Regions from separate parts of the Allobosea sp. MMO-172 genome, predicted to be linked through region 4. Evidence: riboswitches for the same ligand, from Rfam matches in the RefSeq annotation. Region 4 holds a riboswitch; each other region holds the start of a gene.
What was found. Region 4 has a riboswitch for thiamine pyrophosphate ahead of WFK61_RS11820 (TenA family protein). Riboswitches for the same ligand answer to the same signal wherever they lie in the genome.
Positions count from the first base shown of each region.

Region 1: it holds a riboswitch for thiamine pyrophosphate, as region 4 does, so the genes downstream of both, WFK61_RS03130 (LuxE/PaaK family acyltransferase) here and WFK61_RS11820 (TenA family protein) in region 4, are expected to answer to the same signal.
Region 2: it holds a riboswitch for thiamine pyrophosphate, as region 4 does, so the genes downstream of both, thiC (phosphomethylpyrimidine synthase ThiC) here and WFK61_RS11820 (TenA family protein) in region 4, are expected to answer to the same signal.
Region 3: it holds a riboswitch for thiamine pyrophosphate, as region 4 does, so the genes downstream of both, thiO (glycine oxidase ThiO) here and WFK61_RS11820 (TenA family protein) in region 4, are expected to answer to the same signal.

Region 1 is NZ_JBBCUM010000001.1:654,748-662,098, forward strand. Features, by position in the region: gene WFK61_RS03120 (mannose-1-phosphate guanylyltransferase/mannose-6-phosphate isomerase) at 1-597, opposite strand, end outside; gene WFK61_RS03125 (UDP-glucose dehydrogenase family protein) at 795-2,141, opposite strand; TPP riboswitch at 2,325-2,454, shown strand; gene WFK61_RS03130 (LuxE/PaaK family acyltransferase) at 2,547-3,623, shown strand; gene WFK61_RS03135 (acyl-CoA reductase) at 3,629-5,077, shown strand; gene WFK61_RS03140 (ABC transporter ATP-binding protein) at 5,067-5,858, shown strand; gene WFK61_RS03145 (ABC transporter permease) at 5,855-6,604, shown strand; gene WFK61_RS03150 (ABC transporter substrate-binding protein) at 6,767-7,351, shown strand, end outside.
Region 2 is NZ_JBBCUM010000006.1:86,195-93,545, reverse strand. Features, by position in the region: gene WFK61_RS11190 (hypothetical protein) at 118-978, shown strand; gene WFK61_RS11185 (hydroxyethylthiazole kinase) at 1,156-1,896, opposite strand; gene thiC (phosphomethylpyrimidine synthase ThiC) at 1,893-3,770, opposite strand; TPP riboswitch at 3,850-3,954, opposite strand; gene WFK61_RS11175 (hypothetical protein) at 4,026-4,223, opposite strand; gene WFK61_RS11170 (OmpA family protein) at 4,475-5,611, opposite strand; gene WFK61_RS11165 (polysaccharide deacetylase family protein) at 6,751-7,351, opposite strand, start outside.
Region 3 is NZ_JBBCUM010000013.1:50,056-57,406, reverse strand. Features, by position in the region: gene WFK61_RS18735 (alpha/beta hydrolase family protein) at 1-36, opposite strand, end outside; gene WFK61_RS18730 (protein adenylyltransferase SelO) at 33-1,505, opposite strand; tRNA gene WFK61_RS18725 (tRNA-Ser) at 1,772-1,862, opposite strand; TPP riboswitch at 2,076-2,178, shown strand; gene thiO (glycine oxidase ThiO) at 2,257-3,252, shown strand; gene thiS (sulfur carrier protein ThiS) at 3,236-3,433, shown strand; gene WFK61_RS18710 (thiazole synthase) at 3,435-4,205, shown strand; gene WFK61_RS18705 (thiamine phosphate synthase) at 4,220-4,834, shown strand; gene WFK61_RS18700 (Rdx family protein) at 4,982-5,296, opposite strand; gene WFK61_RS18695 (carboxypeptidase M32) at 5,432-6,925, opposite strand; gene WFK61_RS18690 (NADH:flavin oxidoreductase/NADH oxidase) at 7,083-7,351, opposite strand, start outside.
Region 4 is NZ_JBBCUM010000006.1:236,351-243,701, forward strand. Features, by position in the region: gene WFK61_RS11805 (TonB-dependent siderophore receptor) at 1-656, opposite strand, end outside; gene WFK61_RS11810 (FecR family protein) at 776-1,723, opposite strand; gene WFK61_RS11815 (RNA polymerase sigma factor) at 1,824-2,327, opposite strand; TPP riboswitch at 2,966-3,080, shown strand; gene WFK61_RS11820 (TenA family protein) at 3,160-3,807, shown strand; gene WFK61_RS11825 (TenA family protein) at 3,810-4,472, shown strand; gene WFK61_RS11830 (bifunctional aconitate hydratase 2/2-methylisocitrate dehydratase) at 4,828-7,351, opposite strand, start outside.

The sequences.
Region 1 (7,351 bases), on a different contig from region 4:
GATGAAGTTGCCGGAATTCCAGAAATAACCGTCGAGCAGATACTGCGCCGCCCGCTGCGCATCCGGCTTCTCGACGAAGGCCGCGACGGCGCGCGCCTCCTCGCCGAGAGCCTCGCCCGGCTGGATATAGCCGTAGCCGGTCGCGGGATGGGTGGGCGGGATGCCGATGGTCACGATGCGGCCCTGTGCGGCGATCTCGCCGGCTTTCCGGCAGGTCTCGACGAAAAGCCCGGCATCGCGAATGACATGGTCGGCCGCAAAGACGCCGACGATCGCCTGGCTGTCGCGCTTGAGGGCGATCTCGGTCGCGACGGCGACGGCGGCGGCCGAATCGCGCCGCATCGGCTCCAGCACGATCTCCGCCGAAAGACCCAGCGCCTGAAGCTGCTCAAGCACCGTGAAACGGTAATCGACATTGGTGATGACGATCGGCTCGGCGAAAACCGAGTGGTCGGAGAGCAGCCTCATCACCCGCTGAAAGGTCGAATCCCGCCCCAGCAGCGGGATGAACTGCTTCGGCATCGTATCCCGCGACACCGGCCACAACCGCGTCCCGGCGCCGCCGCACATCACGACAGGTATGATCTTCGGCGCCATCTCAAAGCCACTCCGCCTTGCGCAACGCCTTCATTCGAACAGCGCGCATGTCCAGTATCGCAACGTAACGGCACCGCTTTACGGGAAGGTGTATGCGGCGCCCGATCGACGGGTTTGGTAGCGAAGTCCTTAAGGAGACGGGCAGGCCCGCGCTGCCGCCTCGGCCGCTACGACGATCGATCGTCCGGGGCATCGGTTCAGGCCGCGGTCTCGGCGTGCCTGCCCTCCGGGGCGTCGATGCCACGGCCGACATCGGCATAGGTGAAGCCCTTGGCGCGGACCTGCTCGGCTCGATAGACATTGCGCAGGTCGACGAGGACGGGCGCCGCCATCGCCGCCTTGACGCGGTCGAGATCGAGCGCGCGGAAGATGTTCCACTCGGTCACGATCACCGCCGCATCCGCGCCGGCCACGCATTCATAGGCGTCGCGGCAATAGGTCACGCCGGCCGGCAGCACCGCCTTGGCCTGCTCCATCCCCTCCGGATCATAGGCTCTGATCGTGGCGCCGCCATCCTGCAGGGTCGTGATCACAGCGATCGAGGGTGCGTCGCGCATGTCGTCGGTGTTCGGCTTGAAGGTCAGGCCCAGCACCGCGATCGTCTTGCCCCGCACCGAGCCGCCGCAGGCCGCCACCACCTTGCGGCCCATCGCCCGCTTGCGCTGGTCGTTCACCGCCGCGACGGTCTCGACGATGCGCGACGGCGTGCCGTAATCCTGCGCCGTCTTGATCAGGGCGAGCGTGTCCTTCGGGAAGCAGGAGCCGCCATAGCCCGGGCCGGCATGCAGGAACTTCGAACCGATGCGGTTGTCGAGGCCCATGCCACGCGCCACGTCCTGGACATTGGCGCCGACCTGCTCGCAGAGATCGGCGATCTCGTTGATGAAGGTGATCTTCGTCGCCAGGAAGGCGTTGGCGGCATATTTCGTCAGCTCCGCCGTGCGGCGGCCGGTGTTCAGGATCGGCGCGTTGTTGAGATAGAGCGGCCGGTAGATATCGGCCATCGCGGCCCGCGCCCGCTCGTCATCGGTGCCGACGACGATGCGGTCCGGCCGCTTGAAATCCTCGATCGCGGCGCCCTCGCGCAGGAATTCCGGATTGGAGACCACGGCGAAATCGGCATCGGGCCGGAGCTCCCGGATGATGCGCTCGACCTCGTCGCCGGTGCCGACCGGAACCGTCGACTTGGTCACGATCACGGTGTAGCCGCGCAGCGCCTGCGCGATCTCGCGGGTGGCGGCATAGACATAGGACAGATCGGCGAAGCCGTCGCCGCGGCGCGAGGGCGTGCCGACGGCGATGAAGACCGCATCCGCCTCGGCCACCGGCCCGGCGAGATCGGTGGTGAAGGACAAGCGCCCCGCCGCCGCGTTGCTGCGCACGAGCTCGGACAGGCCTGGCTCGAAGATCGGGATTTCGCCGCGCTTCAACGCCGCGACCTTGCTCTCGACCTTGTCGACGCACACGACGTCATGTCCGAAATCCGCAAAGCAGGCCCCGGAGACCAGGCCTACATAGCCCGAGCCAACCATCACGATCTTCATCGGTTTCTCCCTGGGGCTGACCCATCATGGCAAGCCGAGGATTGCTGTTCGCAGCTGCGGCATAGCGCAATCACCGGAAAATCGGAATTGGCTTCTTCTCGACGGGCCTGCCCTGGCCCCGCCCCCGGCTGCGATATCGCGGCCGTTATCGCTTGACAGCAGGGCCCACCGCTCGTCATCTGCATCCGTTCCCAGGGGGGCCTCGCTAGGAGGCTGAGATTCCGCCGGCCGGGCTTTCGAGCCTCAAGCAACGCGGTGACCCTCCGAACCTGATCCGGATCATACCGGCGTAGGGATGCGGGACATGCGGCCACCCAAGGCCCTGATTCCAGCTTGCGCCGATGATCCTGTTGCGATCGACGCTTCCGGCTTGTCCGTCGGCGCCGGAACGGAGTGGGCTTTCAAGTGACGCAAGCCGAGATCATCGCGGCGCTATTGGCGTTCATCGCGCTTCCCGATGCATCGGAAGCCGAATTCGAGACGATGGCGCTGAAGGTCTTCGCCTATCAGTTCCGCAACAACGAGCCCTATAAGCGTTTCTGCCTGCAGCGCGGCCGCACGCCGCTCTCGGTGAAGCGCTGGCGCGACATCCCGGCCGTGCCGATCACCGCCTTCAAGGACCTGACGCTGAGCTGCAGCCCGCCTGAAGCCGCCAGCCACGTCTTCATGACCAGCGGCACGACACAAGGCATCCGCGGCCGCAGCTATCACCCGACGCTCGACGTCTGGAGGCGCTCGATGCTGGTGAATTTCCGGGCGCGCTTCATGCGTGGCCGCGAACGCATCCGCATGGGCATCCTCTTCCCCGACGAGGCGGAGCTGCCGAACTCTTCGCTCGCCACCTATCTCTCGCTCGCCAAGCGCGAATGCGGCACGCCGGCTTCCAAAACCTTCATCGATGCTGCCGGTCTCGACCTCGACGGCCTTCTGTCGGCGCTCGCCGAAGCCGAAGCGAGCGGCGAACCCTACGCCCTGCTCGGCGCGAGCTACTCCTTCGTTCCCGTGCTGGATGCGCTCACGGCAAGCGGCCGGCGCTTCGCCCTGCCGGAAGGCAGCCGCATCCTCGATACCGGCGGCTTCAAGGGCCAGTCGCGCGAACTGGGGCCCGACGAATTCTATGACGGGCTCAGCGCCGCCTTCGGCGTGCCGCGCTCCACTTGCATCAACATGTACGGGATGACCGAGCTGAGCTCGCAGCTCTATGACGACGGCAACGCCACCTGCCCGTCGGTGAAATCCGGGCCGCACTGGATTCGCAGCCGCGTCGTCGATCCGCTGACCGGCGCCGACCTGCCCGAAGGCGAGCGCGGTGTGATCGTCCATCACGACCTCGCCCATTTCAACTGCCTCGCGGCGATCCTGACCGAGGATGCCGGCGAGATCGTGCCGGGCGGCTTCAAGCTGCTCGGCCGCGTCGATGGCGAGGCCTCGAAGGGCTGCTCGGTCGCGATCGCCGAATTCCTCGCAGCGGCACGAGGCTGAAGCCGGTGATCGAGCATGCGGGCCATCTGCCGGGCCTGAACGCCAGGACTTTGCGCTGGCGCGAGGTCCGTCACAGCGCCTGGGGCGAGAGCGCCACCATCGCGCTGCCGGAGCTGGACGAGGCGCAGGCGGCGGCGCTCTGCACGCATGTGCGCGACAACGCCCGCGCCCGGCTGAAACGGATGGAGACCGCCCGCATCGTCGCGGCGATCGACGGCGCCGTCGCGCGGCTGCTCGACCGTGAACACCCATTGCGGCGCAAGGCCGAACATTTCCTGCCCATCGTCACGGGCTATGACCGCGAGACCGTCAGGCTCGGCCTGACCGGCTATCTCAAGACCTTCCGCAAGCCGCAATTGCTGCGCTTCCTCGCCGAGGATTTCGCCAATCCCGGCGTGCTCGACGGCTTCCAGCCGACACCGAAGAGCGGCTATCTGCGCGCCCATGGTCCGGAGCTGCTGCTGCATGTCTGGGCGGGTAATGTCCCGGCGCTCTCGCTCTGGAGCCTGATCTGCGGATTGCTGGTCAAGGCCGGCAGCATCGGCAAGCTCGCCTCGGCCGAGCCGCTGACGGCGGGCTGGTTCGCGAGCCTGCTTGCCGAGATCGATCCCGAGATCGGCGAATGCCTCGCCATCACCTGGTGGAAGGGCGGCGAGGCGGCAGCCGAACCGATCTTCCTGCGCGAGGCCGACACCGTCATGGCCTATGGCGGCAACGAGACACTGACGGCGCTGCGCGCGAAGCTACCGATCACCACCCGCTTCCTGCCGCATGGCCACAAGATCGGCTTCGGCGCGATCGCCCGTGAAGCTCTCGACAGCCGCAAGGCGCCTGCGCTGGCCCGGCTCGCGGCTCACGACGTCATCCGCTACGAGCAGCAGGGTTGCTATTCGCCGCAGATGCTCTTCGTCGAGCGTGGCGGAAAAGTGAGCCCTGCGGAGTTCGCCCGCTATGTTGCGCAGGAGCTCGGCGCCCTCGCCTCGCGCCATCCGCGCCGGGCTCTCTCGCAAGGCGAAGCGGCCTCGATCGCCGCATGGCGTGGCACTCAGGAAACCCGCGCGATGGACGGCACCGCGGAGCTTCTCGGCGAGCCATCCGATCCCTGGAGCGTCGCCCATGTCGAGACAGCGGAAGCCCTGAGCCCGACTGGGCTGAACCGCACGCTCAAGCTCGTCGCGGTCGAGAGCCTGGACGCGGTCCCGGCTCTCGTCGCGCCCTATCGCAGTTTCCTGCAGACGGCCGGCCTAGCCGCCTCCCCCGAACGGCTGTTCCGGCTGGCCGAGCGGCTCGCCGAGGTCGGCGTCAGCCGCATCGCTCCGCTCGGCCGGATGACCGCGCCGGAAGCCGGCTGGCATCATGACGGGCGCTTCAGCCTGCTCGACCTCGTCACCTTCAGCGAGATCGAGCAATCGGCCGAGGCCGCGGCAGAGGGGTTCGCGCCCTATGTCGACTGATCCCGCCAAGCCCGGTTTCGTCACGATCGAGCGGGCCAGCTATCGCTATGATGCGGCAGGCCCGGCCGTGGTCGATGCCATCGACTGGACGATCCCGCGCGGCGAGATCCACTGCCTGCTCGGCCGCAGCGGCTGCGGCAAGACCACCTTGCTCAAGCTCGCAGCCGGCCTGCTGATGCCGAGCGAAGGCACGATCCGCATCGGTGGCGAGGCGCTCATCGGCCCGAGCCCGCGCGCCGGCTTCGTCTTCCAGGCACCGACCCTGCTCGACTGGCTGAGCGCGCTCGACAATGTCCTGCTGCCGATCTCGCTGAAGCGACGCCCGACCGTCGCGGACAAGGATGCCGCGTTCGACCTGCTGGAGCGTGTCGGCCTCGCGGATTTCACCATGCGTCGCCCGGCCGAACTTTCCGGCGGCCAGCAGAGCCGTGTCGCCGTCGCCCGCGCATTGATCGGCAATCCCGACCTGTTGCTGCTCGACGAGCCTTTTGCGGCGCTCGATGCCCTCACACGCGAGGAATTGCAGGACGATCTGCTGCGGCTTTGCGCGCTCAACGGCACGACCGCGCTCTTCGTCACCCATGATATCGGCGAGGCCGTTTATCTCGCCGATACGGTGGCGGTGATGGCGGCCGGCCGGGTTACGCATGTGCGCCGGATCGAGCTGGCCCGCCCGCGCCATCGCGACATGCGCTATGCGCCCGGCTTCATCGCCGCCTGCCGCGAGTTGCGCGACGCCATGGATGGAGCAGCCGCTGTCAATCGGAGGCCGGCGGCATGATGGCCCGCCTGCCCTCGCTCCTGCTGCTCCTCGCCCTGCTCGCCGGCTGGGAAGCCTGGTGCCGGCTCGGCGGCCTGTCACCTCTCGTCCTGCCGCCACCTTCTGCCGTGCTCGCGACGCTGTGGAGCGAGATCGCGACCGGCAGGCTCTGGCCGCATCTGGCGACGACTGCCGCCGAGATGGCGCTGGGCCTCGGCATCGGCGCCATCGTCGGGCTCGGCACCGGCATCCTGCTCGCGGAGTTCCCGGCGCTCAGCCGGCTGCTGCGGCCCTATGTGCTGGCAAGCCAGCTCGTGCCGAAGCTCGCGCTCGGGCCGCTGTTCATCATCTGGTTCGGCTTCGGCATGACGCCGACCGTCGTCATCACCGCGCTGATCTGCTTCTTCCCGCTGATGGAGAACACACTGACGGGGATCGGCGAGGTCGATGCTTCCAGGCGCGAGCTCTTCCGCATGCTCGGCGCCGGCCGCCTCCAGACCCTGCTCCGGCTCAAGCTGCCGGCGGCGCTACCGGTCATCATGGCGGGCCTGCGCGTTGCGGTCGTGCTCGCATTGGTCGGCGCCGTCGTTGGCGAGTTCATCGGCGGGCGCATCGGGCTCGGCGCCTCGATCATCGCCGCGCAGAGCGTGATGGATTCGAGCCTGATCTTCGCGCTCTTCATCGTCCTCACCGCCCTTGGAATGCTGCTCTACGAGGCCGTGCGCCTGATCGAGCGCCGCGTCCTGCATCGCTTCTCGAAAGGCTAGATTCCCATGTCCGTCTTCTTCACGCTCGCTCGCCTTTTGAGAACAGGGCTCGTCATCCCGGCCGCAGCGAAGCGGAGCGCCGGGATCCATCATCGGGCTCCGCGCTCTACGATGGATCCCGGATCGGCGCTGCTTCGCAGCTTGTCCGGGATGACGGCGAGCGTGGCGGTCACCGCGGCGCTCTTGCTGTCCGCCTTCGCATCGGCTCAGGCCCAACCGCTCGACAAGGTCACCGTCGCCGGCTGGAGCCAGCCGATCAGCGAGATCACCAATCTGCTGGCGGAGCCGGACAAGGGCTTCTTCAAGGCGAAAGGCATCGCGCTCGACTATGTGCCCGGCAATGGCGGCGGCGCCGCCTTGCAGAACATGCTCGCGGGGCAGGCCGATATCGCCTTCACCGATCCGGCCGCGCTCTATCTCGCGCTCGACAAGGGCGAGAAGCTCGTCGCGATCTACAACATCTACCCGCAGAACGTCTTCAACGTGGTCGCGCTGAAGAGCAGCGGTATCCGCACGGCGGCCGACCTCAAGGGCAAGCGCATCGGCGTCTACAGCCTCGCCAGCGGCACCTACCAGAACCTGCTCGTGCTGCTGCATCAGGTGGGCCTGGGCGAGAAGGACGTCACCATCCAGCCGGCGGGCCTGCTCAACTTCGCGCCGCTGATGCAGGGCCAGGTCGACGCCACCGCCGCGACCGATACCGGCCTGCTCGTCGCCCGCGCCAAGGGGCTAGGCGAGGCCAACGTC
Region 2 (7,351 bases), 150 kb from region 4:
ACAGCCGCCGCGACACGCTTTCTGCCCGGGTGTGGCCTTCCCGTCCTTGCGTAACCCTGCCCGCGCCTGCATGCAGAAAGGCCGTTCCGGTTTCACTGGGCCGCCATGACACGACCGATGCGCCTCATCCTCGCCTCAGCGGCCCTCGCCGCCGCCGTGACGACCGCGCAAGCGCAGCCGCTGCAATTGCCGGGCGCCCAGCCCTTCAACGCGCCCGGAACCCAGCAGGCCGCTCCGACCCAGTCCGGCGCGCCCGCCGGGCCGAAGCCGCCGAGCATGCCCGCCATCAAGGTCGCCGGCGAGGACGCCATCCTCGGCAAGGCCCTGCACCGCCATGGCCATCATGGCGAAGCGGTGTTCTCGAAGACCGCGACGGGCTACGGCCTCAAGCTCAATCTCGACGGCTTCCAGAGCAGCAACCTCGTCGATCCCTGCGCCGTCTCCTTCGGCGACGTGCCGCTCCCGGTCACCGCGCTCGGGCGCCCGGCCGGCGTGCCCCGCTACAAGCTGGAAGCGCCGATCTGCCCGATCGTCTTCGACGTGCTCGACGGCGCCTTCCTCGTGGTCGAGCCGACCGAGCCCTGCATCGTGCAGGCCGCGCAATGCCGGATCGACCCGCGCGGGCTGTGGGGGCCGGACGCCCGCGCCGTCGCCGGGCAGGCCAAGGAGATCGAGAAGGCCCGCGGCAGCGCCGAACGCGCCGTGCGCGAGGGCTATCGCACGCTGACCGCCAAGTCGGACGCGGTCGAGCAGCGCGTGATCGCCCGCGAGCAGGCGGGGTTCTCGGCCGAGCGCGAGATGATCTGCCGGGATTTCCAGCGCGAGGGCCAGTTCGGCTTCTGCGGCGCCCGGATCACCGAGGCCCGGGCCGCCTCGCTGCGCGCCCGGCTCGGGCTCAATACCGAGCCGAAGCCCGCCGCCGCCAAGCCGAAGCCGCGTCCGAAGCCCGCGCCGCTGCCCCTCGCGCCAACGCAGTAGCGGAGCAGAGCACTGTCATAGAGCGCTGTCATCCCGTGCGCGCTGCGGCATGAAATGCCGCTGCGCAGACACGGGACCGCATGACGAGAATGCGCCTCTTCCTGCGCACGGTCCCGTGTCTGCGTCGCAGCACTGCGTGCTGCAACGCGCACGGGATGACAGCGGTGGTTGGTGGCCTCAGCCCATCCGCGCCGCGAGCGCAGCCTCGTCGAGCCCCGCGAGCGCATCGACCAGATGCATCGCGAAGCTGCCGGGCCCGGCAGCGCGCTCAGCCGCGATCTCGCCGGCGATGCCGTAGACGGTCAGCGCCGCCGCCGCCGCGATCACCGGATCGGGCTCGACCGCCCGGCAGGCCGCGACCAGCGCGCTCGATGCGCAGCCAAGCCCGGTCACCTTGCTCATCAATTCATGGCCATGCGCGATCGACAGGCTGCGATCCTCCGTCTCGATGCGGTCGACCGCGCCGGTGGTGACGCGCACGATATCGCGCCGGAGTGCGAAAAGCGGCTCCAGCGTCGCCATTTCCGTGGCGTTGCCGCGCACCAGCACGTCGAACAGCGCGAGCACGTCGCCGACCAGCCGCAGCCGCAAGGGCGAGAGCTCGACGAAGACCGGGTCGAGCACCAGCGGGATGCGGCGCTCCTGCGCGACGCCGACGAGCTTGGGAATGGCGCGCTCGCCTTCGAGGCCGAGCGTGCCGAGATTGATCAGGATCGCGCCCGCTCCCGCCGCGACGGCCTCGACCTCGTCGGGATGGCTGGCCATCGAGGGCACCGCGCCGATGGCCAGCAGCATGTTGGCGGTGACGTTCTGCGCCACCGTATTGGTCAGGCAATGGATGCGCGGGCGGCGCCTGGCCACCCGCGCAAGGATCGATGCGACGCTGGCCGCGTCAAGCTTTTCGCTGAAACCGCTCATTCAGCAGCAGGTAGATAGATACTCCCGCCCTTGTCGAGGAATTCCTTCGATTTTGCGGCCATGCCTTCCACGGCCATAGCCTCGAGGCTCGCGCGCTCGTTGTCGCTCATCGCCAGAACCTCGGCGCGCAGATCCTGCGTGATCTTCATCGAGCAGAATTTCGGGCCGCACATCGAGCAGAAATGCGCGACCTTGTGGGCGTCCTTCGGCAGGGTCTCGTCATGGAACTCCCGCGCCGTATCGGGGTCGAGCGCCAGGTTGAACTGGTCCTCCCAGCGGAAGTCGAAACGGGCGCGGGAGAGCGCATCGTCGCGGATCTTCGCGGCCGGGTGGCCCTTGGCGAGATCGGCGGCATGGGCGGCGATCCGGTAGGTGATGACGCCGGTCTTGACGTCGTCGCGGTTCGGCAGGCCGAGATGCTCCTTCGGCGTGACGTAGCAGAGCATGGCGCAGCCATACCAGCCGATCATCGCCGCGCCGATGCCAGAGGTGATGTGGTCGTAGCCCGGCGCGATGTCGGTGGTCAGCGGTCCGAGGGTGTAGAAGGGCGCCTCGCCGCATTCGCGCAGCTGCTTGTCCATGTTCTCCTTGATCTTGTGCATCGGCACATGGCCGGGGCCCTCGATCATTACCTGACAGCCTTTGTCCCAGGCGATGCTGGTGAGCTCCCCCAGCGTCTCCAGTTCGGCGAACTGGGCGCGGTCATTGGCGTCGGCGATCGAGCCCGGGCGCAGGCCGTCGCCGAGCGAGAACGAGACGTCGTAGCGGCGCATGATCTCGCAGATCTCGTCGAAGCGCTCGTAGAGGAAGCTCTCGCGGTGATGCGCCAGGCACCAGCGCGCCATGATCGAGCCGCCGCGCGAGACGATGCCGGTGACGCGGGATGCCGTGAGCGGGACATAGGGTAACCTGACGCCGGCATGGATGGTGAAATAGTCGACGCCCTGCTCGGCCTGCTCGATCAGCGTGTCCTTGAACACCTCCCAATCGAGCTTGATCGGATCGCCGCCGACCTTTTCCAGCGCCTGGTAGATCGGCACCGTGCCGATCGGGACCGGCGAGTTGCGCAGGATCCAGGAGCGGATGTTGTGGATGTTGCGGCCGGTGGAGAGATCCATCACCGTGTCCGCGCCCCAGCGGATCGCCCAGACCAGCTTCTCGACCTCCTCGGCCGCGCCGGAGGTGACGGCCGAATTGCCGATATTGGCGTTGATCTTGACCAGGAAATTGCGGCCGATCGCCATCGGCTCCAGCTCGGGATGGTTGATGTTCGCGGGGATGATGGCCCGGCCGCGCGCGATCTCCTCGCGGACGAATTCCGGCGTGACGAATTCCGGCACGTTGGCGCCGAAGCTCTCGCCATCGGCATGGCGCTCCCGTGCGCCTTCCAGCATGGCGGCGCGGCCGAGATTCTCGCGATGGGCGACATAGATCATCTCGGGCGTGACGATGCCGGCCTTGGCGAATTCGTACTGCGTCGTCAGCTGGCCGGGCTTCGCCTGCAGGATCGGGCGCTCGGCCGGGCAGGCCGGCACGAGCTGCTCGGCCGAGATGTTGCCGTTATCGGCGGCGGTGACGGCGCGCCCCGCGACCTGCTCGAAGCCGCGCGCGTCGAGCCAGGCGCGGCGCGGCTGGATGAGGCCGGCATTGAGATCGATCTTCGCATCGGTCTCGGTGAAGGGGCCGGAGGGGTCGTAAAGGCGCACCGGCGGCTCGGCATCGGTCGTCAGCACGACCTCGCGGAAAGGCACGCGCATCTCGGGATGCTCGGGCGCGGCGACATAAATCTTGCGCGAACCGATGATCGGCCCGGTCGTCACGCTTTGCGGCGCGGTCTTGACGCTATTCTTCTGGGGTTTGGTGTGGGCATTCATCAGGGGATCTCCTCCTTGGTACAGGTCAGGAGATCCGGCGTCGAAGCGGTTCAAGCGCTGTGATGCGGGTGCAGGCCAAGGCTGCACCGCGTTCCAGTCCCTCCGCCGGTATGACCCGGATCAGGTTCGATGGGTTCAGCTTCGAAAGCCGTCTCAGCCCTTGCGGGCACCCCTCGGAACGCAGACGAGGTTAGGCGCAGCGCCGCCGCTTGGCAACGGGCTGTGCGAAGCTCCGATAGGACTGGAAGGAATGGCTCAGGCCGTGCGGTCGACCAGCGTGCCTTGCCCAGCCGGCAGCGTCGCTTGCGTCTGCTCGACGCTCTGCTGGAGCATGGCGACAAGGCCCTGCTCGGCCTGCGCATTCTGCTTGAGCATCTCGACCGACAGCGCCTGCCGGGTCGAGTCGGCCTGCATCGAGACGATGCTGGTGGCGAGGGAGATGGCGTCGCTCATGGCGGGCACGCTAACCCGGCAACCCTACCAAATCCTCAATCCGGTCCCTCAAGGTGCGATGATAGAGGGCAAGCGAAACAGGCGCAGGGAACGGCTGTTCCCTGCGCCTGTGGAAGAGCGGGGCCGCTTAGATCGCCATGCGTCCCATCGGACGCAGTGTGGCGATCAAGCTTTTGTCTTGGCATCGGATTTCTCCGAAAAGTGGATTCCACTTTTCGGTCCGATGCCTAAAGAGCAACCCCGTCCGGTCGTCACTGGTTCTGGCCGCTCAGCAGCGGCGTGATCCGCCGGAGCGTGACGCGCCGGTTTTCGCGGGAAGCATCCTGCGTGTTCACCTTCAGATACTGCTCGCCATAGCCCTGGGTCGTCAGGTTCTCCGGCGGGATCTGGAAGTCACGCGTCAGGATTTCCGCGACCGATTGCGCGCGGCGATCGGAGAGCGAGAGGTTGTCAACATCGGCGCCGACGGCGTCGGTGTGGCCCTCGACGAGGAAGACCTCGTTGGGCGAACGCTGCAGCGCGCGCTTCACCGAATCCGCGATCACCGACAGGCGTCGGCCCTGATCGGCCCCGACCTGCCAGGAGCCGGTGTCGAAATTGATCGTGTCGATATCGACGCTGCGCATGCGGGCGCGCAGGTCCGGCGAATAGCGGACCTCGTCCAGCGTGTAGCGGCGCGGAATCGCGGCGATCGGCGGGGCGGTGATCGTCTCGTAGATCAGGTCCTCGTCGGCCCGGTCCGCATCGACGATATAGCGCTCGCGCGGGATCGGCAGCGGCGGCGGCGGCAGCACCACGACATCGTCGGCGAAGCGCCCCGGACGGTCCCGCAGCGTATTGTCGATGATGATCACCTCGCGGTTGTCGCGGTCGATGCGGGTGCGGCGGATCAGCCGGCCCTCCTCGTCCGTGACGGTGACGATGCGCGTGCCGTCCGGCCGCTCGAAGATCGTGCGGTTCTCGCCATCGCGGCGCTCGGAGCGGCCCTGCCAGCCGAGATCGCGGAAACGCTGGTCCTCGTCGCGGCGGATGATGGCGCGGCCGTCATCGTCGCGGATGATGGTGCGGCCGGGCTCGCGGATGATGGTGACGTCACCCTCGCGCCGTTCCTCGCGGCGGCTCCGGATATCCTCGAAGCGCTGCGCGCCCTGCGCCGCCATGATGCCGCCGATGACGCCGGCACCGAGGCCGATCGCGCCGGCGACGCCCGGCGAGACGCCGCCGCGGCGGCCTTCACGCTGGGGCGGCTGGCCGGGAAGCCCCGCCGGAGGCTGGCCCGGAGCGAAGCCGGGCTGGCCGGGGGCAGGCCCGACACCGGGTTGCGGCGCCATGCCGGGCGCGCCGCCGGAGGGCAGGCCGGGAGCCGGGCGGCCAGGCTGGCCGGGCACAGCGCCCGCAGGCGGCGTAGGGGTCGGAGCCGTGGCGCCGGGCTGGACCGGAGCCGGAGCGCCGGGCGCACCAGCCGGAGGCGTTCCCGGAGCGGGGCGCGAAGGCTGGGACGGAGCTGTCCCAGCGGGGGGCGGCGGTGTCGGAGCGGCCGTTCCCGGCTGTGCCGGGGCAGCAGGCGCGCCAGGCTGCGGCGCCGCAGCCGGCGGACGCGGCTGGGACGGCTGGGCCGAGGGTGGGACGGCAGGCCCGCCGCGCGGAACGACGGAGGGCGGCGCGCCGGCGCCCGGCTGAGCAGGAGCTCCCGGCTGCGAGGGAGCGCTCGGTGCCGTTGCAGGCGGCGTTCCCGGCGGACGGGGCTGACCCGGCGCTGCCGAGGGCGGAACGGCGGGACCACCACGCGGAACCGCCGAAGGCGGCGCGCCAGCGCCCGGCTGGGACGGCGCACCCGGAGCCGTAGCGGGCGGGGGCCCCGGCGGGCGAGGCTGGGTCGGCGCAGCGGAAGGCGGAACGGCCGGGCCACGCGGAGCGGTGGCAGGCGGCGCGCCGGCGCCCGGCTGAGGCGCAGCACGCGGGGCCGTCGGCTCGACCGGCGGACGTGGCGGCGTCGGGCGGGCTGCCGGGGCTTCGCTGGGAGCGGGCGCTGCGCGGGGCGCGACAGGCGCCTCACGCGGCATGGCCGGGCGTTCGGGCTGCTGGCGCACCGCAGGCGGCTCGGCGCGCGGCTGCGGCGCGGGCATGGCGGGTGGTTGCGGCCGGGGAGCAGCCGGAGCGGGCTGCATCTGCGGCGGGCGCGGGGCTTGCGGCTGGGCGGGCGCCGCCGGGGCGGCAGGCCGTTCCGGACCGCGCTGCTGGCCGGGCTGTGCGCCTTGCGGCGGCTGCGGCCGCTGCCGTGGCGCGCGGGGATCATTGTCTCCGGCGGCGGGGGCCTGTGCGACCCGGTATCCGGCCTCGGCGAAGGCCTGCCCGGCTTGCGAAAGGACGAGGGCCGGCAGGACGGTCCCGACCAGCAACCAGCGTTTCGTGCGCATCTTTATTCCCGTCGTTCGTTTCAACGTACGGGTATCAGGCCCGTCATGGCCTGAACCCCCGATGAAGCGAAAACGGCGGGAATCGGGCAGCGGTTCCCTCGGGTCGGCGATCAGATACCGGCCTCAGCCTTCACATAGGCCGCGATCTCGGCATGGGTCGCGAACCAGCAATCGCCCTTGGCCTTGGCCAGACGGACCAGCTCCTCGACGATCCAGAAGCGCGAGCGATAGGTGATGACATGCGGATGCATGGTCAGCAGGAAGAGCCCTCCCTCGGCATAGGCCCCTTCGAACTCGCGGCGGAAGATGTCGAAGACCGCTTCCGGCGAGGTATAGGGCCTGAGCGCCTGGAAGCGGTTCATGCTGAGATAGGGCGCGTCGTCGCGGATCCACTCGACCGGCAGTTCGACGATTCCGGTCGGCTCCCCCTTCTCGACGATCTCATAGGGATCGTCATCGGCGAAGAGCGAGGAATCGTAGAGCAGGCCGAGCTCGCGCTCGATCGAGAGCGTCACGTCGGAAAAGTCCCAGGACGGGGTGCGCATGCCGACGGGCCGCACGCCGGTGACCTTCTCCAGCGTATCGGCCGAACGCAGGTGCAGTTCACGCTCGTTTTCGGGCGGCACCGCCGTGTTGACCTCGTGGATCCAGCCGTGGAGGCCGATCTCATGGCCGGCGCCGATGATGCGGCGCTGCTCCTCCGGATAGAGC
Region 3 (7,351 bases), on a different contig from region 4:
CTGCTCGGGGCCATCGAACAGGAACATCGGCTTCAGGTCCCGCAGAACGTCGCCAGCACGCGCTCATGCAAGGCCGGTGGCCGCGCATAATCCTCACGGCCGGGCTGGATGTCGAACGGCCGGGCGAGGACCTCCAGCAGCGTCTCGAACGGCGCAAGATCGTTGCGCTCGACGGCGGCCTCGATCACCGCCTCGACCTGATGGTTGCGCGGGATATAGAGCGGGTTGGCGCTGAGCATCGCAGCTTGCCGCGCCTCCGCCGGCGCCGCCTCTCGCAGCAGGCGCTGGCGCCATCGCTCTTCCCAGGCGTCGAAGGCGGAAGGATTGGCGAAGAGGCTGCGACAGGCATCGGCATCTCCCGCCGGGCCGGCGGCCTCGCTCAGCCGGCGGAAGACCAGCGTGAAATCGGCTTCGCCCTGCTGCATCGCCTCAAGCAGCGTCCTGATGAGATCGACATCCTCCGCTTCCTCGGACGCAAGGCCGAGCTTCCGGCGGAGCCCGGCGATCAGATGGGTCTGGAATTGCGGATCGAACCGGTCGATCGCCTCCTGCGCGATCGCCACGGCCTTGTCCTGGTCCTGCGCCAGCAACGGCAGCAGCGTCTCGGCGAAGCGGGTCAGGTTCCAGCGGGCGATCGGCGGCTGATTGGCATAGGCATAGCGGCCGCGCTCGTCGATCGAGCTGAACACGGTCGTCGGGTGATAGGTGTCCATGAAGGCGCAGGGGCCGTAATCGATGGTTTCGCCGGCGATCGACATGTTGTCCGTGTTCATCACGCCGTGAATGAAGCCGATCGTCATCCATTGCGCGATGAGCGCGGCCTGCGCGGCGATCACTGCTTCCAGCAGGGCGAGGTAGCGCCCGTCGCCCGTGCAGGCTGGATAGTGCCGGATGATGACATGGTCGGCGAGCAGGCGCAGGCCCTCGTGATCGCCCCGCGCGGCGAAGAACTGGAAGGTGCCGATCCGGATATGGCTGGAGGCGACGCGGGTCAGCACGGCACCGGGCAGCAGCGTCTCGCGCCGGACGGAATCGCCCGTCAGGACGACGGCCAGCGCCCGCGTCGTCGGCACGCCGAGCGTCGCCATCGCCTCGCTGACGATATACTCGCGCAGCACCGGGCCCAGCGCGGCACGGCCATCGCCCCGGCGCGAGAACGGGGTCGGGCCCGCGCCCTTGAGCTGGATATCCTGGCGCCTGCCGTTCCGGTCGACGATCTCGCCCAGCAGGATGGCGCGCCCGTCGCCGAGCTGCGGGCTGAAGCCGCCGAACTGGTGCCCGGCATAAGCCGTGGCGATCGAAGCGGCGCCCACGGGGACGTCATTGCCGGCCAGCATCGCCACGCCGTCCGGGCTCTTCAGCCAACCCGCGTCGAGCCCGAGCTGCGCCGCCAGCGGCTCGTTCAGCCGCAGCAGCCGCGGCGCGGGAACCGGCGTCGGGGCGACCGTGGCGTAGAAGCGCTCAGGCAGGCGCGCATAGGAATTGTCGAAGGGGATCGCGACCATCGACCATAGATATACCCGGCAGGCCACGGCGCAACATCGAGGAGATTGAGGCGGACGTGGTGAACTGGCGGTGCGCTCGCCCCTGGAAGTCCGCGACGGCAAGCGTACGATTCTTTTCCTTCCGGCGGACTTTTGAACCGGGTCTGCGCCGGCGTGGATGCTCCTCAGCCCCGTGGCGGGTCGGGTGCTGCGGCAATCAGGACGCGCAGCTGACGCAGCTTAAGCCGTTGGGCTCTCGGCAGAAATCGCAAAGGCGGGAAAAGGAGTGGCGGAGACGGAGGGATTCGAACCCTCGATACCCTTGTGGGGTATGCTCATTTAGCAAACGAGTGCCTTCAGCCTCTCGGCCACGTCTCCGGCGAGAGGCTCTATGCCCGATTGCCGAGGCGTTTGACAAGCCTCGTCGGCAACTTCCTTCTCACTGTCTGTGCATGCGTGTGGTCTGCACGAGCGATCCCTCCCGTGTGAAGGGAGGGCGCAACCGGTTTCCCTCGTGCTAGGGCGGCATCTTCCGCAAAGGAGCTGTGCGCCGGCTTGCCTTGCCCCTCTGCCCGGCAGCCACTAGATTGGGCCCGTCCGTTGGGGTGCCGAGAGGCTGAGAGGCGCGGGTTTGCGCCAACCCATCGTACCTGATCCGGGTAATGCCGGCGAAGGGAACGGTCTTCGGCTCGCAGATATTCCGCTCGTGCCCCAGGCCGCTGCCTTTCCGGGAGCAGGGAAGAGCATGACGGCGCAACGCCTTCAGTCAGGCTTGAATGTCGCGGTGGTCGGCGCCGGCGTGGTCGGTTTGGCCTGCGCCACCGAATTGCTGGCGCGCGGCGCCAGCGTGACCGTCCATGAGCGCGGCCCCCACATCGGCGCCGCCGCCTGTTCCTGGTATGCCGGCGGCATGCTGGCGCCCTGGTGCGAGGGCGAGAGTGCCGAGGAGCCTGTGATCCGGCTTGGCCAGCAGGCGGCCGCCTGGTGGGAGCGCCATGCCGGCGGCGTCGCCCGCAACGGCACGCTCGTCGTCGCACCCAGCCGGGATCGTTCGGAATTGCGCCGCTTCGGCCAGCGCACCAGCCATTTCGAGGAGATCGACGGCGAGGCCATCGCCGGTCTGGAGCCCGACCTCGCCGGACGATTCTCGCGTGGGCTGTTCTTTGGCGGGGAGGGACATCTCGACCCCCGCCGCGCGGTCGCTGCGCTCGCCGAGCGGCTCATCGCCAACGGCGCCGTCATTCAGTTCAACAGTGCCGCCGAGCCCAGCGATCTCGATGCCGATATCGTGCTCGATTGCCGGGGACTGGCGGCGCGCGATGTCCTACCGGATCTGCGCGGCGTCAAGGGCGAGATGCTGCTGCTGCGCAGCGACGATATCAGCCTGTCGCGGCCGGTCCGGCTGCTGCATCCGCGCATCCCGCTCTATATCGTGCCGCGCGCGGATGGGCTGTTCATGGTCGGCGCGACGATGATCGAGAGTGGCGAGCGCCGCCGCATTTCCGCCCGCGCCATGCTGGAACTGCTCGGCGCGGCCTATGCGCTGCATCCGGCCTTCGCCGAGGCAGAAATCGTCGAGATCGGCACCGATGCCCGCCCGGCTTTCCCCGACAATCTGCCGCGGCTGACGCGTCGCGGCCGGGTGATCCATGTCAACGGGCTCTATCGCCACGGCTTTCTGCTCAGCCCCGCCATGGCGCGGATGGCGGCCGATGCCGTGCTGAACCCGCAAGCTAGACCGGAGATGCTGCATGACCTTGCTGCTTAACGGCGCGCCGCAGGAGATCGTGGCCAGGACGCTGGCCGAGGCGCTGGCCGAACTGGGCTATGGCGGCCGCATCGTCGCCACCGCGGTGAACGGTGATTTCGTGCCGGCCCGCAAGCGCGCCGAGACAGCCCTGAACGAGGGCGACCGCATCGAGATCGTCGCACCGATGCAGGGAGGTTGAGATGGCATCCTTCTACGGCTTCGAGCCCGAGAACCCGCTTTTCCTCGGCACGGCGCAATATCCGTCGCCGGCGATCCTCGCCGAGGCGGTGAAGCGCTCCGGTACCGAGGTCGTCACCGTCTCGCTGCGCCGGGAATCGTCAGGCGGTGCCGGTCAGGCTTTCTGGGCGCTGATCCGCGAGCTCGGCGTCAAGGTCCTGCCGAACACGGCCGGCTGCCACACCGTCAAGGAGGCGGTCACCACCGCGCAGATGGCGCGCGAGGTCTTCGGCACCGACTGGATCAAGCTCGAGGTGATCGGCGAGGACGATACGCTCCAGCCGGATGTGATCGCGCTGGTCGAAGCCGCGCGCATCCTCGCTGACGACGGCTTCAAGGTCTTTCCCTACACCACCGAGGATCTCGTTGTCGGCGGGCGTTTGCTCGATGCCGGCTGCGAGGTGCTGATGCCCTGGGGCGCGCCGATCGGATCGGGCAGGGGGCTCAACAATCCCTATGGCCTGCGCAGCATGCGCCAGCATTTCCCGGATGTGCCGCTCGTCGTCGATGCGGGCATCGGCCTGCCCTCCCATGCCGCGCAGGCGATGGAGATGGGTTATGACGGCATTCTGCTCAACACCGCCGTCGCCAAGGCCGGCGATCCCGCCGCGATGGCCGAGGCCTTCGCGCTCGCCATCCGCGCCGGCCGGCAGGCTTTCGCCGCGCAGCCGATCGAGGCGCGTGACATGGCCGCTCCCTCCACGCCCGTCATGGGCAAAGCCTTCCTCGCCTGAAGGGCATGTCTCGCATGAAGCTCGACCCGTTCTATCCCATCTTCGACAGTGCCGATTGGCTGGAGCGGATGCTGCCGCTTGGCGTCAAGCTGGTGCAGTTGCGCGTCAAGGATCGTCCCGAGACCGAGGTCGCCCGCGAGATCGCCCGGGCGAAGACGCTCTGTGCTGCGGCCGGCTGCGTGCTCGTCGTCAACGACTACTGGAAGCTCGCCATCGCCGAGGGCTGCGACTTCATCCATCTCGGCCAGGAGGATCTCGACGACGCCGATCTCGATGCGATCCGCAAGGCCGGCCTGAAGCTCGGCATCAGCAGCCATGACGAACCCGAGCTGGAGCGCGCGCTGGCGGCGAAGCCGGACTATGTCGCGCTCGGCCCGGTCTATCCGACGATCCTGAAACAGATGCGCTTCGGTCCGCAGGGCCTGGAGCGGCTGGGCGAATGGAAGCGCCGCATCGGCGACCTGCCGCTGGTCGGCATCGGCGGCATCTCGCTGGAGCGGGCGCCGGGCGTGTTCGAGGCCGGCGCCGACATCGTCGCGGCGGTGACCGATATCACCTTGAACGCCGATCCCGAGGGACGGCTGAAGGCCTGGATCGCGGCGACGCGGAAGCACGGGGCCACAGCCTGAACGCTGTCATCCCGGGCGCAGCGAAGCGGAGACCCGGGATCCATTCCGGAGCGCTTCCGAAATGGGTTCCGGCATGGATCCCGGATCGGCGCGGCTTCGCCGCTTGTCCGGGATGACCACGCAGTATTGTGATGGTGGAGAGTGCTCTCAGCTCTCCGCCTCGGCCGACATCGTGTGGCCGTCGACATGGCCGAGGCTGCGCTCGGGGTCGAGGCGGTCGCGCACGCGCTGCTTCAGCACCTTGGAATCCGGGAAGCCGCCATCGGCCTTGCGGTCCCAGATCAGCTCGCCGTCGTATTGGATCTGGAAGATGCCGCCGGTGCGCGGGATCAGCGCGACCTCGCCGAGGTCCTGCCCGAAGGTCGAGAGCAGTTCCTGCCCGAGCCAAGCCGAGCGCAGCATCCAGTTGCATAGCGAGCAATAGGTGATGGCGATGCGGGGGGCGGGCTTGGTCTGGGGCATGATCGGTTACCGAAGCGGGAGGTCGTCTCCGACATCCCGCTTCGCGTGTCCCGATGCAAGCCTGAAAGCTGCATGGCCGATCGGCAATCGGCTATGGCTTAAGTTTTTGTTTCGACTAAATAAAATCAAGATCGCTCAGACTTCGTCGATGTAGCGTCGGCGCAGGTGCGCCTTGAATACCGAGGCGTCGAGCGGCCGGCCGGTGGCTTCGGTCAGCAGGTCGTCGGTCGAGAGCAGTGCGCCCTTGCCATGGATATTGGCGCGCAGCCAGCCGACCAGCGGGCTGAAATCGCCCTTGCCGATGCCGGGCAGTATCGAGGCCTCGGCCTTGCAGGCGGCCTCGAAGATCTGGGCCGCGGTCATGGCGCCCAGCGTATAGGTCGGGAAATAGCCCCAGCCGCCGGACGGCCAGTGGATGTCCTGCAGGCAGCCGAGCCGGTCGTTCGGCACGGTGACGCCGAGCAGGGACTTCATCCCGGCATTCCAGGCGGCCGGCAGCTCGGCGAGCGGCATCTCGTCGGCGATCAGCGCCTTTTCCAGCCGGTAGCGCAGGATGACATGGGCGGGGTAGGTGACCTCGTCGGCATCGACGCGGATGAAGCCGGGCTCGACGCGGGTATAGCGATGCCACATCGCCGTGCTGTCCCAGGCCGGGCCGGTCCCGCCGAAGCTCTCGCGCATCAACGGCGCTGCATAGGTGAGGAACTGACGCGAACGGCAGGCCTGCATCTCCATCAGCAGCGACTGGCTTTCATGCAGGCTCATGCCGCGCGCGGCGCCGACCGGCTGGTTGAGATAGCCTTGCGGCCGGCCCTGCTCGTAGAGCGCGTGGCCGGTCTCGTGCAGCACGCCCATTAGTGCCTTGGTGAAATCGGCCTCGTCATAGCGCGTGGTGATGCGGACATCGTTGTCGGCGCCGCCGCAGAACGGATGGGTCGAGATATCGAGCCGGCCGCGCTCGAAATCATAGCCGAGCGCCGCCATGAACTTGAGGCCGAGCGCCCGCTGCGTCTCCGTGGCGAAGGGGCCTTCCAGCGCCGCCAGGGCGGGCCGGCGGGCCTGCACGGCAAGCGCTTCCTGCGTGAAGCCCGGCAGGAAGGCGGCGAGATCGTCGAACAGCGCGTCGATCTTGGCCGCGCGACCGCCGGGCTCGTAATCGTTGAGCAGGGCGTCATAGGGCGAGAGGCCGAGCTTCTCGCCCTTGGCCCGGCCGATCTGGCGCTGCAGGTTCAGCACCTCGGCGAGATAGGGCAGGAGCCCGGCGAAATCGGCATCGGCCCGCGCCTGCCGCCAGCGCATCTCGCAGGCCGAGACCGCCTTGCTCGACGCTTCCACCAATTCGGAAGGCAGGGCGGTATCGACAGTCCAGACGCGCCGGATCTCGCGCAGGTTCGCCTTCTCCCAGGCGCCGAGGCTGCTGTCGTTCTCGGCTTCGGCGAGCCAGTCGCCGATGCGGGCATCGGTCGAGAGGCCGTGGCGCATGACGTGGAGCAGGGCCATGCTCTCGGCCCGCGTCTCGGCCGCCCCCTTTGGCATCATCACGTCGTTGTCCCATTGCAGGATGCCGACGGCGTTCGACAGCGCGGCGATGCGGCCGAAATGGACGGAGAGGTCGGAATAGGCGGTCATGTCTCAGCGGCTCCGGCGATTCTGTCGAGCTTCATAACGTACGCCGTCATCCCGGGCGACCGCAGGGAGACTCGGGATCCATGCCCGAACGATTCAGGCATGGATCCCGGATCTTCGCTTCGCTCCGTCCGGGATGACCTGGAACAGCGTTGCGAATTCAGGCGAACAGCTTGGAATACTGGCGCGGCTGCGAGCGCAGATACTGGTTCGGCGCCTTGACGGTGGCGCCGAGCTGGGCGGCAGCGTGCCAGGGCCAGCGCGGGTTGTAGAGGATGCCGCGCGCCAATGCGACGAAGTCGGCCTCGCCCGTGCCGATGATCGCCTCGGCCTGCTCGGCCTCGGTGATCAGGCCAACCGCCATGGTGGTGATGCCTGTCGCCTGCTTCACGGCCCGCGCCAGCGGCACCTGATAGCTCGGGCCGAGCG
Region 4 (7,351 bases):
CCGCGGATGCGGACGAGGTCGCGCGTCGTGTTCGTCCCGTAGATGTCGCTATAGGTGCCGGGCGTGTAGCGCAGCGCCTCGCCGATGCTTTGCGTGCCCTGCTGGGTGACCTGCGCGGCAGTGACGACGGAGACCGATTGCGGCGTCTCTAGCAGCGGCGTGTCGGTCTTGGTCGAGGAGGCGCTGCGATGCGCCACCACGCCGTCGACCGGCCCCCAGGCAGTCTCGTTGCGTCCCTGGACCTCGATCGTGTCGAGCTGCAGCGAGCCTGCGCCCGCGGCCGAGCCGGTGATCGCGACCTGCGGCGAGATCGCGACGGTGGTGGCGTTGGTGAAGCGGTAGGACAACCCGGTCCCCTGCAGGATGCGGGCGATCGCCTGCTCGCGCGTCGCCGGCCCCGACAGGCCGGGCGAAGTCTTGCCGGCCGCGACGCTGGCGAGATAGGTGACCTGGATACCGGCCTGGCGGCCGAAGGCGGTCAGGGCGCGGTTCAGCGGCCCGGCCGGGATGTCGAACGACGACTGGACGGCGCTCTGGGCGAAGGCACCGGTATCGGTCGTGACGACACCGGTGGCGAGCGCCGTGATCGTCAACGCCGCGAACAGCGCTGCCCTCCGCCTGACTGCGGCGGTGGAATTTCCAGCCCCGAACCCCATCCCGAACAACTCCGTGCTTGTACGTCACGGGGATGGCGGCATCCGATCATGCGGGTCGCGCCGGCCCCATCACTGTTACAATCGGGGCCGCGGGATTTTCACCCTCGCTGCGAATTTTTTCAGAGCGGGGAGATGATCGTGACGAAGGAGGAGACCTGGCGGACGCGCGCGCCGGCCGGATGAACGACCGCTTCGAGCGCGCGGACGGGGTCGCTGAGGTCGAACAGGCCGCTGACGCGCTGGGAGCCGATGAAGGGATCGGCCATGACGATGCGCCCCGGTATCCAGCGCCCGATCCGCGCGACGAGCGTCGAGACGGCCTCCTTCTCGGCGATGATCAGCCGGTCGCGCCAGGTGGCGACCTGCCCGGCCTCCAGCCGGCCGCGCTCCAGCCGGTTCGAGGACGCATCGAAGCTCATCCAATCCCCGGCCTCCAGCCTCAGGCCGGCCGGCAGCGCAAGGCCGGGAGCGGCCGCCTGCACCGTGCCCCGATCGACGGCGACCTGAGCGAGGCCGGCCTCGTAGGAGACGTCATAAGCGGTGCCCAGTGCCGTCGCATCGAGATCGCCTGCCGTCACCATGAAGGGCCGCGACGTTTCACGCGCCACCTCGAAGAAGCACATGCCCGTCAGCAGCTCGACCTTGCGGCGCGCTTCGCCATAATCGACGGCGATCGCGCTGTCGGGGCCGAGCGTCGCCTTCGTGCCGTCGGCGAGCGTGAGCAGCCGCGTCTCGCCCTTGCCGGTGGCATGGTCGGCGCGGTTCCGCAGCAGGATCTCCGGCAGCAGCGCATAGCTGGCGCCGAGAGCGCCGAGGCCGAGCACGCCGCCGAGCAGCAGGGCCCGGCGATTCGGCTCGGCTCCTTCGCCATGCTCGGCGAGCACCTTGCCGGCAGCGCCATGCAGCCTTGCGACGCGCGCCCAGGCGCGCTCATGCGCCGGGCTGCGCGCCCGCCACGAGCGCATCATCTCGCTCGCCACCGGATTGGCGGGGTCGTTCTGCAGGCGGATCACGAGGTCGATCGCCTCGTCGGTCAGCCTGTCCTGGTCCTGTTCCGTTTCGCGCATCCGTCATCCTTCGGCGTGGCGCGGCCCAAGGCCGACGACACACGCCTACCGTCTATAACAAACGAGCGGCGGAAAAATTCACCAGCAGGGCAGGCTGGTTTCAGAGATCGTCGACCCGCGCGAGCAGATGGCGATAGGCCTCGTGGATCAGCCCCCAGGCCCGGGCATTCGACAGGCCGAGTTCCCGGGCGACCTCCGCGATCGTGCAATCGCCGATCCGGTGCATCTCGAAGGCCAGGCGGGTGCGCTCGGGCAGTTCCGCGAGCGCCTGCTGGGTCTGCGCGAGGCACTGGCGGGAATAGACGATCCGCTCGGGCGACGGCGCAGGGTCGGCGATCTGCGCGGCATCCTCGGCCGGCAGGTCCGTGAAGGATACGATCGCGTCGCGCCGGTGATGGTTGATGCTGAGATTGCGCGAGACCTGATAGAGATAGGCTCGGGGATTATGGTTGAGCCCAGCTTCGGGCGGAGGCGCGGCGAGCACGCGCACGAAGGTGTCCTGCGTCAGGTCCTCGGCCGTCTCGGGGCTGTGGCCGCGCTTGCGCAGGAAGCGGTTGATGTCGCGGGCATAGCGCACGAACAGCTGCTGCAGGTCCCAGCTCATCGCACCTTCACCGGCTCTGCGGCGCAAGGGAGCAGGCAGCCGGGCAGCATCGCTGGATGCGCCTGGCTCCGCTCCTGTGAGCCGTCAGGGAATGGTCTGGCGTAGGTCATGAGCCAGGGCGACCAAGGGCTAGGGCAAAGTTCAAATCGTTCAGCCGATCTTCGGCGTCATGGTGCCCGTGGATAAACGAGCAGGGATTTCCTTGCAATGACAATGATTTAGAACTATTTCAGAGTGCATCTTCAGCATCGGGAATTCCGAATGCCGTTCACGGAATCCATGCTACGGCGGCTGCCGATGGTGCTGGTGGGGCACGGCAGTACCCACTGCGAACAAAGCGTTATCCCGCTCAGCTAGACCGAAAATGCTCGAAACTTGGCGAGATCCAGCCTTGCCCCGGGGATGTGGACATGCGCTCCCGGGCGATCGCCACTATCAAGCCGTTGGCGCACCTCGGAAAAGCCAAGCGCAGAGCCGCCCGCTGAACGCTTGAGATCATTGGGCACCGCTAACCGCTCGCGTAGCGATCCCGCGTTCTCGTGAAACCCGCGGGAGCGGCATCGGACAGCGTATTTTTCGGGCCGCGAATGGCGTCGGCAGATGCCTCGGTGACATTGCTTCTGGTCTCGCCTACAAATGTCCGGACCAAGGGGTGTCCCGCAAGGGGCTGAGATACCGCTGGCGCGAGCAGCGCGGTGACCCTTCGAACCTGATCCGGATCATGCCGGCGAAGGGATGGGAATTGTCAGCCCTGCCTTTTGCCGGCCTCGTCGCGAGGCTGCATCATGTCGGAAAGCCGCGGTCTCGCTGCCAAGCGTGGAAGGGCAGCATCATGACCGAACGATTCACCGAGACGCTCAAGCAGGCCAGCGAGCCGGCCTGGACGAAAGCCGTTGAGCACCGCTTCGTCACTGAACTCCTCGCAGGCTCGATCTCCGACGAGGTCATGGCGTCGTATCTCGTTCAGGACCACCGCTTCCTCGACAGCTTCCTGACGCTGCTCGGCGCGGCCATTGCCACCGCGGATAGCTTCGATGCACGGCTGCGCTTCGGCCGTTTCGTCGGCATGGTGTCGGGCGAGGAGAACACCTATTTCCTGCGCGCCTTCGACGCATTGGGCGTGACGCAGGCGCAGCGCGAAGCCATTCCCGATGCAGCGCCCACCAAAGGCTTCCAGGCGATCATGAGGGAAGCTGCGGAAACCCGCTCCTATGCCGCGGCACTTTCGGTGCTGAATGTCGCCGAATGGCTCTATCTTGACTGGGCGTCCCGCGCGCCGCGGCCCTTGCCAGACAATTTCGTCCATGCCGAATGGGTCACGCTGCACGACAATCCCGACTTCCGCGACTTCGTCGCCTTCCTGCGCTCGGAGCTGGATCGCGTCGGCCCCTCCGAAGCGGAGGTCAGCCGGGATTTCTTCCTTCGGGCCGTCTCGCTCGAACTCGCCTTCTTCGATGTCGCCTATGAGGCAGCGGAGTGATCATGGACGTCTTCGATCGTCTCAAGCAGGCCGCTGTTCCCGAATGGCAGAGCTATGTCGACCATGCCTTCGTTCGGCAGCTGGGCCAGGGCACGCTGCCGGAAGCCGCGTTCCGCACCTATCTCGTGCAGGATTACCTGTTCCTGATCCAGTTCGCCCGTGCCTGGGCGCTCGCCGCCTATAAGAGCCGCACCATCGCCGACATCCGCGCCGCGCAGATGGGGCTGGCTGCAATTCTGGACGAGACGGAGCTGCATGTGCGGCTCTGCGCACGCCGCGGGATTTCGCGCGCGGAGCTCGATGCCGCGCCGGAGCATCCGGCGACGGTCGCCTATACGCGCTTCGTGCTGGATTGCGGCGCGGCCGGAGATCTGCTCGACCTCCAGGTGGCGCTGGCACCTTGCGTCATCGGTTACGCCGAGATCGGCAATGCGCTTGCCCCCGACGGTGTGGCTGCGCTGGCCGAGCATCCCTACCGCGACTGGATCGCCGAATATGCCGGCGAAGCGTATCAGGACGTCGCCGCAGCCGCCCGAAAGCAGCTCGACAGGCTTGCCGCGCGAAGCATGACCGAGCATCGTTTCGGCGAGCTGGCTGCCCTCTTCAGCAAGGCGTCGCAGCTGGAAGCGGATTTCTGGCAGATGGGGCTTGAGGCTGCTGGTTGACGGCCTTGCGCCGGCACGACGTGATGTTGTCGGCGCATTTCACCGATCTCCAGCGAACCGGCCCAATCGGCGTCTCACAAGGAGGCTGTAGGAAATCCATCTTCGATTCTTGGCGGACCACCTGATCAAGATGTCAGCGCACCACATGGGCGACGGGGTTCGGCACGATTGCCGTCCAGTCTCCGCGCGCATGTGCGAGCGCAAGGCGCAGATTGTCCTCCAGAGGCGCAGCGACGACTTAAACGACGTGCCGGCCCGGATGGTCTCGTGGTACGTCGAGGTCAGAACGGGCTGCGCCTTGGTGGCTCGCCCATTCCGCTCCTCGCATCAGCTGACGACGAGTGGCGATCTGACGTCAGTAGTGGACCGATAATGCATCGATACGGGCCGTCTTGGGCGGAGCGAACTTCGTCAGGTCGATCCCGTCGACGGCAGCGCGATACTCCTCGATGCTGGGCGTACGGCCGAGAATGGCCGAGAGCACGACGACGGGAGTCGAAGCTAGCAGCGACTCGCCCTTTTTCTCGGCGGTGTCCTCGACAACGCGCCCCTGGAACAGGCGGGTCGAGGTCGCCAGGACGGTATCGCCCTTTTCGGCCTTCTCCTGGTTGCCCATGCAAAGATTGCAGCCGGGACGCTCGAGATAGAGGATGTTCTCGTATTCGGTCCGATTGCTCGTCTTCGGCTTGAGATCGTCGAACTCGTAGCCCGAGTACTTCTGCAGGATCTCCCAGTCGCCTTCAGCCTTCAGCTCGTCGATGATGTTGTAGGTTGGGGCCGCGACCACCAGCGGCGCCCTGAACTCGACCTTGCCTTCGGCCTTCTCCAGGTTCTTCAGCATCTGGGCGACGATCTTCATGTCGCCCTTGTGCACCATGCAGGAGCCGACGAAGCCGAGATCGACCTTCTTCTCGCCCCGATAATAGGAGACCGGGCGGATCGTGTCGTGGGTGTAGCGCCTGGAGACGTCCGCATTGTTGACGTCGGGATCGGCGATCATCGGCTCGTCGATCACGTCCAGATCGACGACGACCTCGGCGAAATACTTCGCATTGGCATCCGGGGTCAGCGCTGGCTTCTCGCCCGAGCGGATCTCGGCGATACGCTGGTCCGCCTTGGCGATCAGGCCCTTCAGCGTCTGGGCCGCATTCTCCATGCCCTTGTCGATCATGATCTGGATGCGCGACTTCGCGATCTCCAGCGACTCGATCAGCGTCTCGTCCTGGCTGATGCAGATCGAGGCCTTGGCCTTCATCTCCGCCGTCCAATCCGTGAAGGTGAAGGCCTGGTCGGCCAGCAGCGTGCCGATATGCACTTCGATGATGCGGCCCTGGAAGACGTTGTCCCCGCATTGCTGCAGCATCTGCGCCTGGGTCGCATGCACGACGTCGCGGAAGTCCATATAGGGCTGCATCTTGCCCTTGAACGTGACCTTCACCGATTGCGGGATCGGCATGGTTGCCTCGCCGGTCGCCAGCGCCAGCGCCACCGTGCCCGAGTCGGCGCCGAACGCCACGCCCTTGGACATGCGGGTATGGCTGTCGCCGCCGATGATGATAGCCCAATCGTCCACGGTGATGTCGTTCAGCACCTTGTGGATGACGTCCGTCATCGAGTGATAGACCCCCTTGGGGTCGCGCGCCGTGATCACGCCGAAATTGTTCATGAAGGACATGAGCTTCGGAATGTTTGCCTGGGCCTTCTTGTCCCAGACCGACGCCGTATGGCAGCCGGACTGATAGGCGCCGTCCACCAGCGGCGAGATGACGGTAGCCGCCATCGCCTCGAGCTCCTGCGCGGTCATCAGGCCGGTCGTATCCTGCGACCCGACAATGTTGACCTTTACGCGGACGTCCGAGCCCGCATGCAGCACCTTGCCCGGCGTGACGCCGACAGCGTTGCGATTGAATATCTTCTCGACCGCGGTCAGGCCCTGCCCCTCGATGGAGATTTCCTTGTTCGGGGCGAAGACCGGAGTCGGCTCGATGCCCAGTGTCTGGGCTGCGAAGGTCTGGAGCTTCTTGCCGAAGACGATGGCATAGGAGCTCCCAGCTTTCATGAACTCCATCTTCTGGGGCGTGAAGGCGGAGGCGACGTCGATGAGCTCCTGTCCGTTCTCGTCGCGGAGCTTCTTGCCCTTGGCATCGATCTTCAGGACGGTGCCGGTCTCAACGGAATATTTCTGCTCGAGGATGGGGTTGCCGTCGTTGTTGAGGATAGGCTTGCCGTCCTCGCCGGTCTTCTTGACCCAGTTCTTCAGGTTGATTCCGATGCCGCCGGTGACATCGACCGTGGTGGCGAAGATCGGCGAGATGCCGTTCGTTCCCGCGACGATCGGTGCGACATTGACGAAGGGCACATAGGGGCTGGCCTGCTTGCCCGTCCAGAGCGCGACATTGTTCACGCCCGACATGCGCGACGAGCCGACGCCCATCGTGCCCTTCTCGGCGATCATCATCACGCGCTTGTCCGGGTGCTGCTTCTGCAGCGCCACGATCTCCTGCTGCGCTTCAGGCGTGATCATGCACTGGCCGTGCAGCTCGCGGTCAGAGCGTGAATGCGCCTGGTTGCCCGGTGAGAGAAGATCGGTCGAGATATCGCCTTCGGCGGCGATGAAGGTCACGACCTTGATCTCGTCCTCGACATCCGGGAGCTTGGTGAAGAACTCGGCCTTGGCATAGCTCTCGAGCACGGCCTTCGCGACGGCGTTGCCCGTCTTGAAGGCATCGCGCAGCCGGAACATGTCGGCGTCATAGAGGAAGACCTGGGTCGTCAGCACGTCGCCCGCCTGCTTCGCGAGTGCTGCGTCGTCGCCAAGAGCGATATCGAGCAGAACGTCGACCGAGGGGCCGCCCTTCATGTGCGACAGAAGCTCAAGC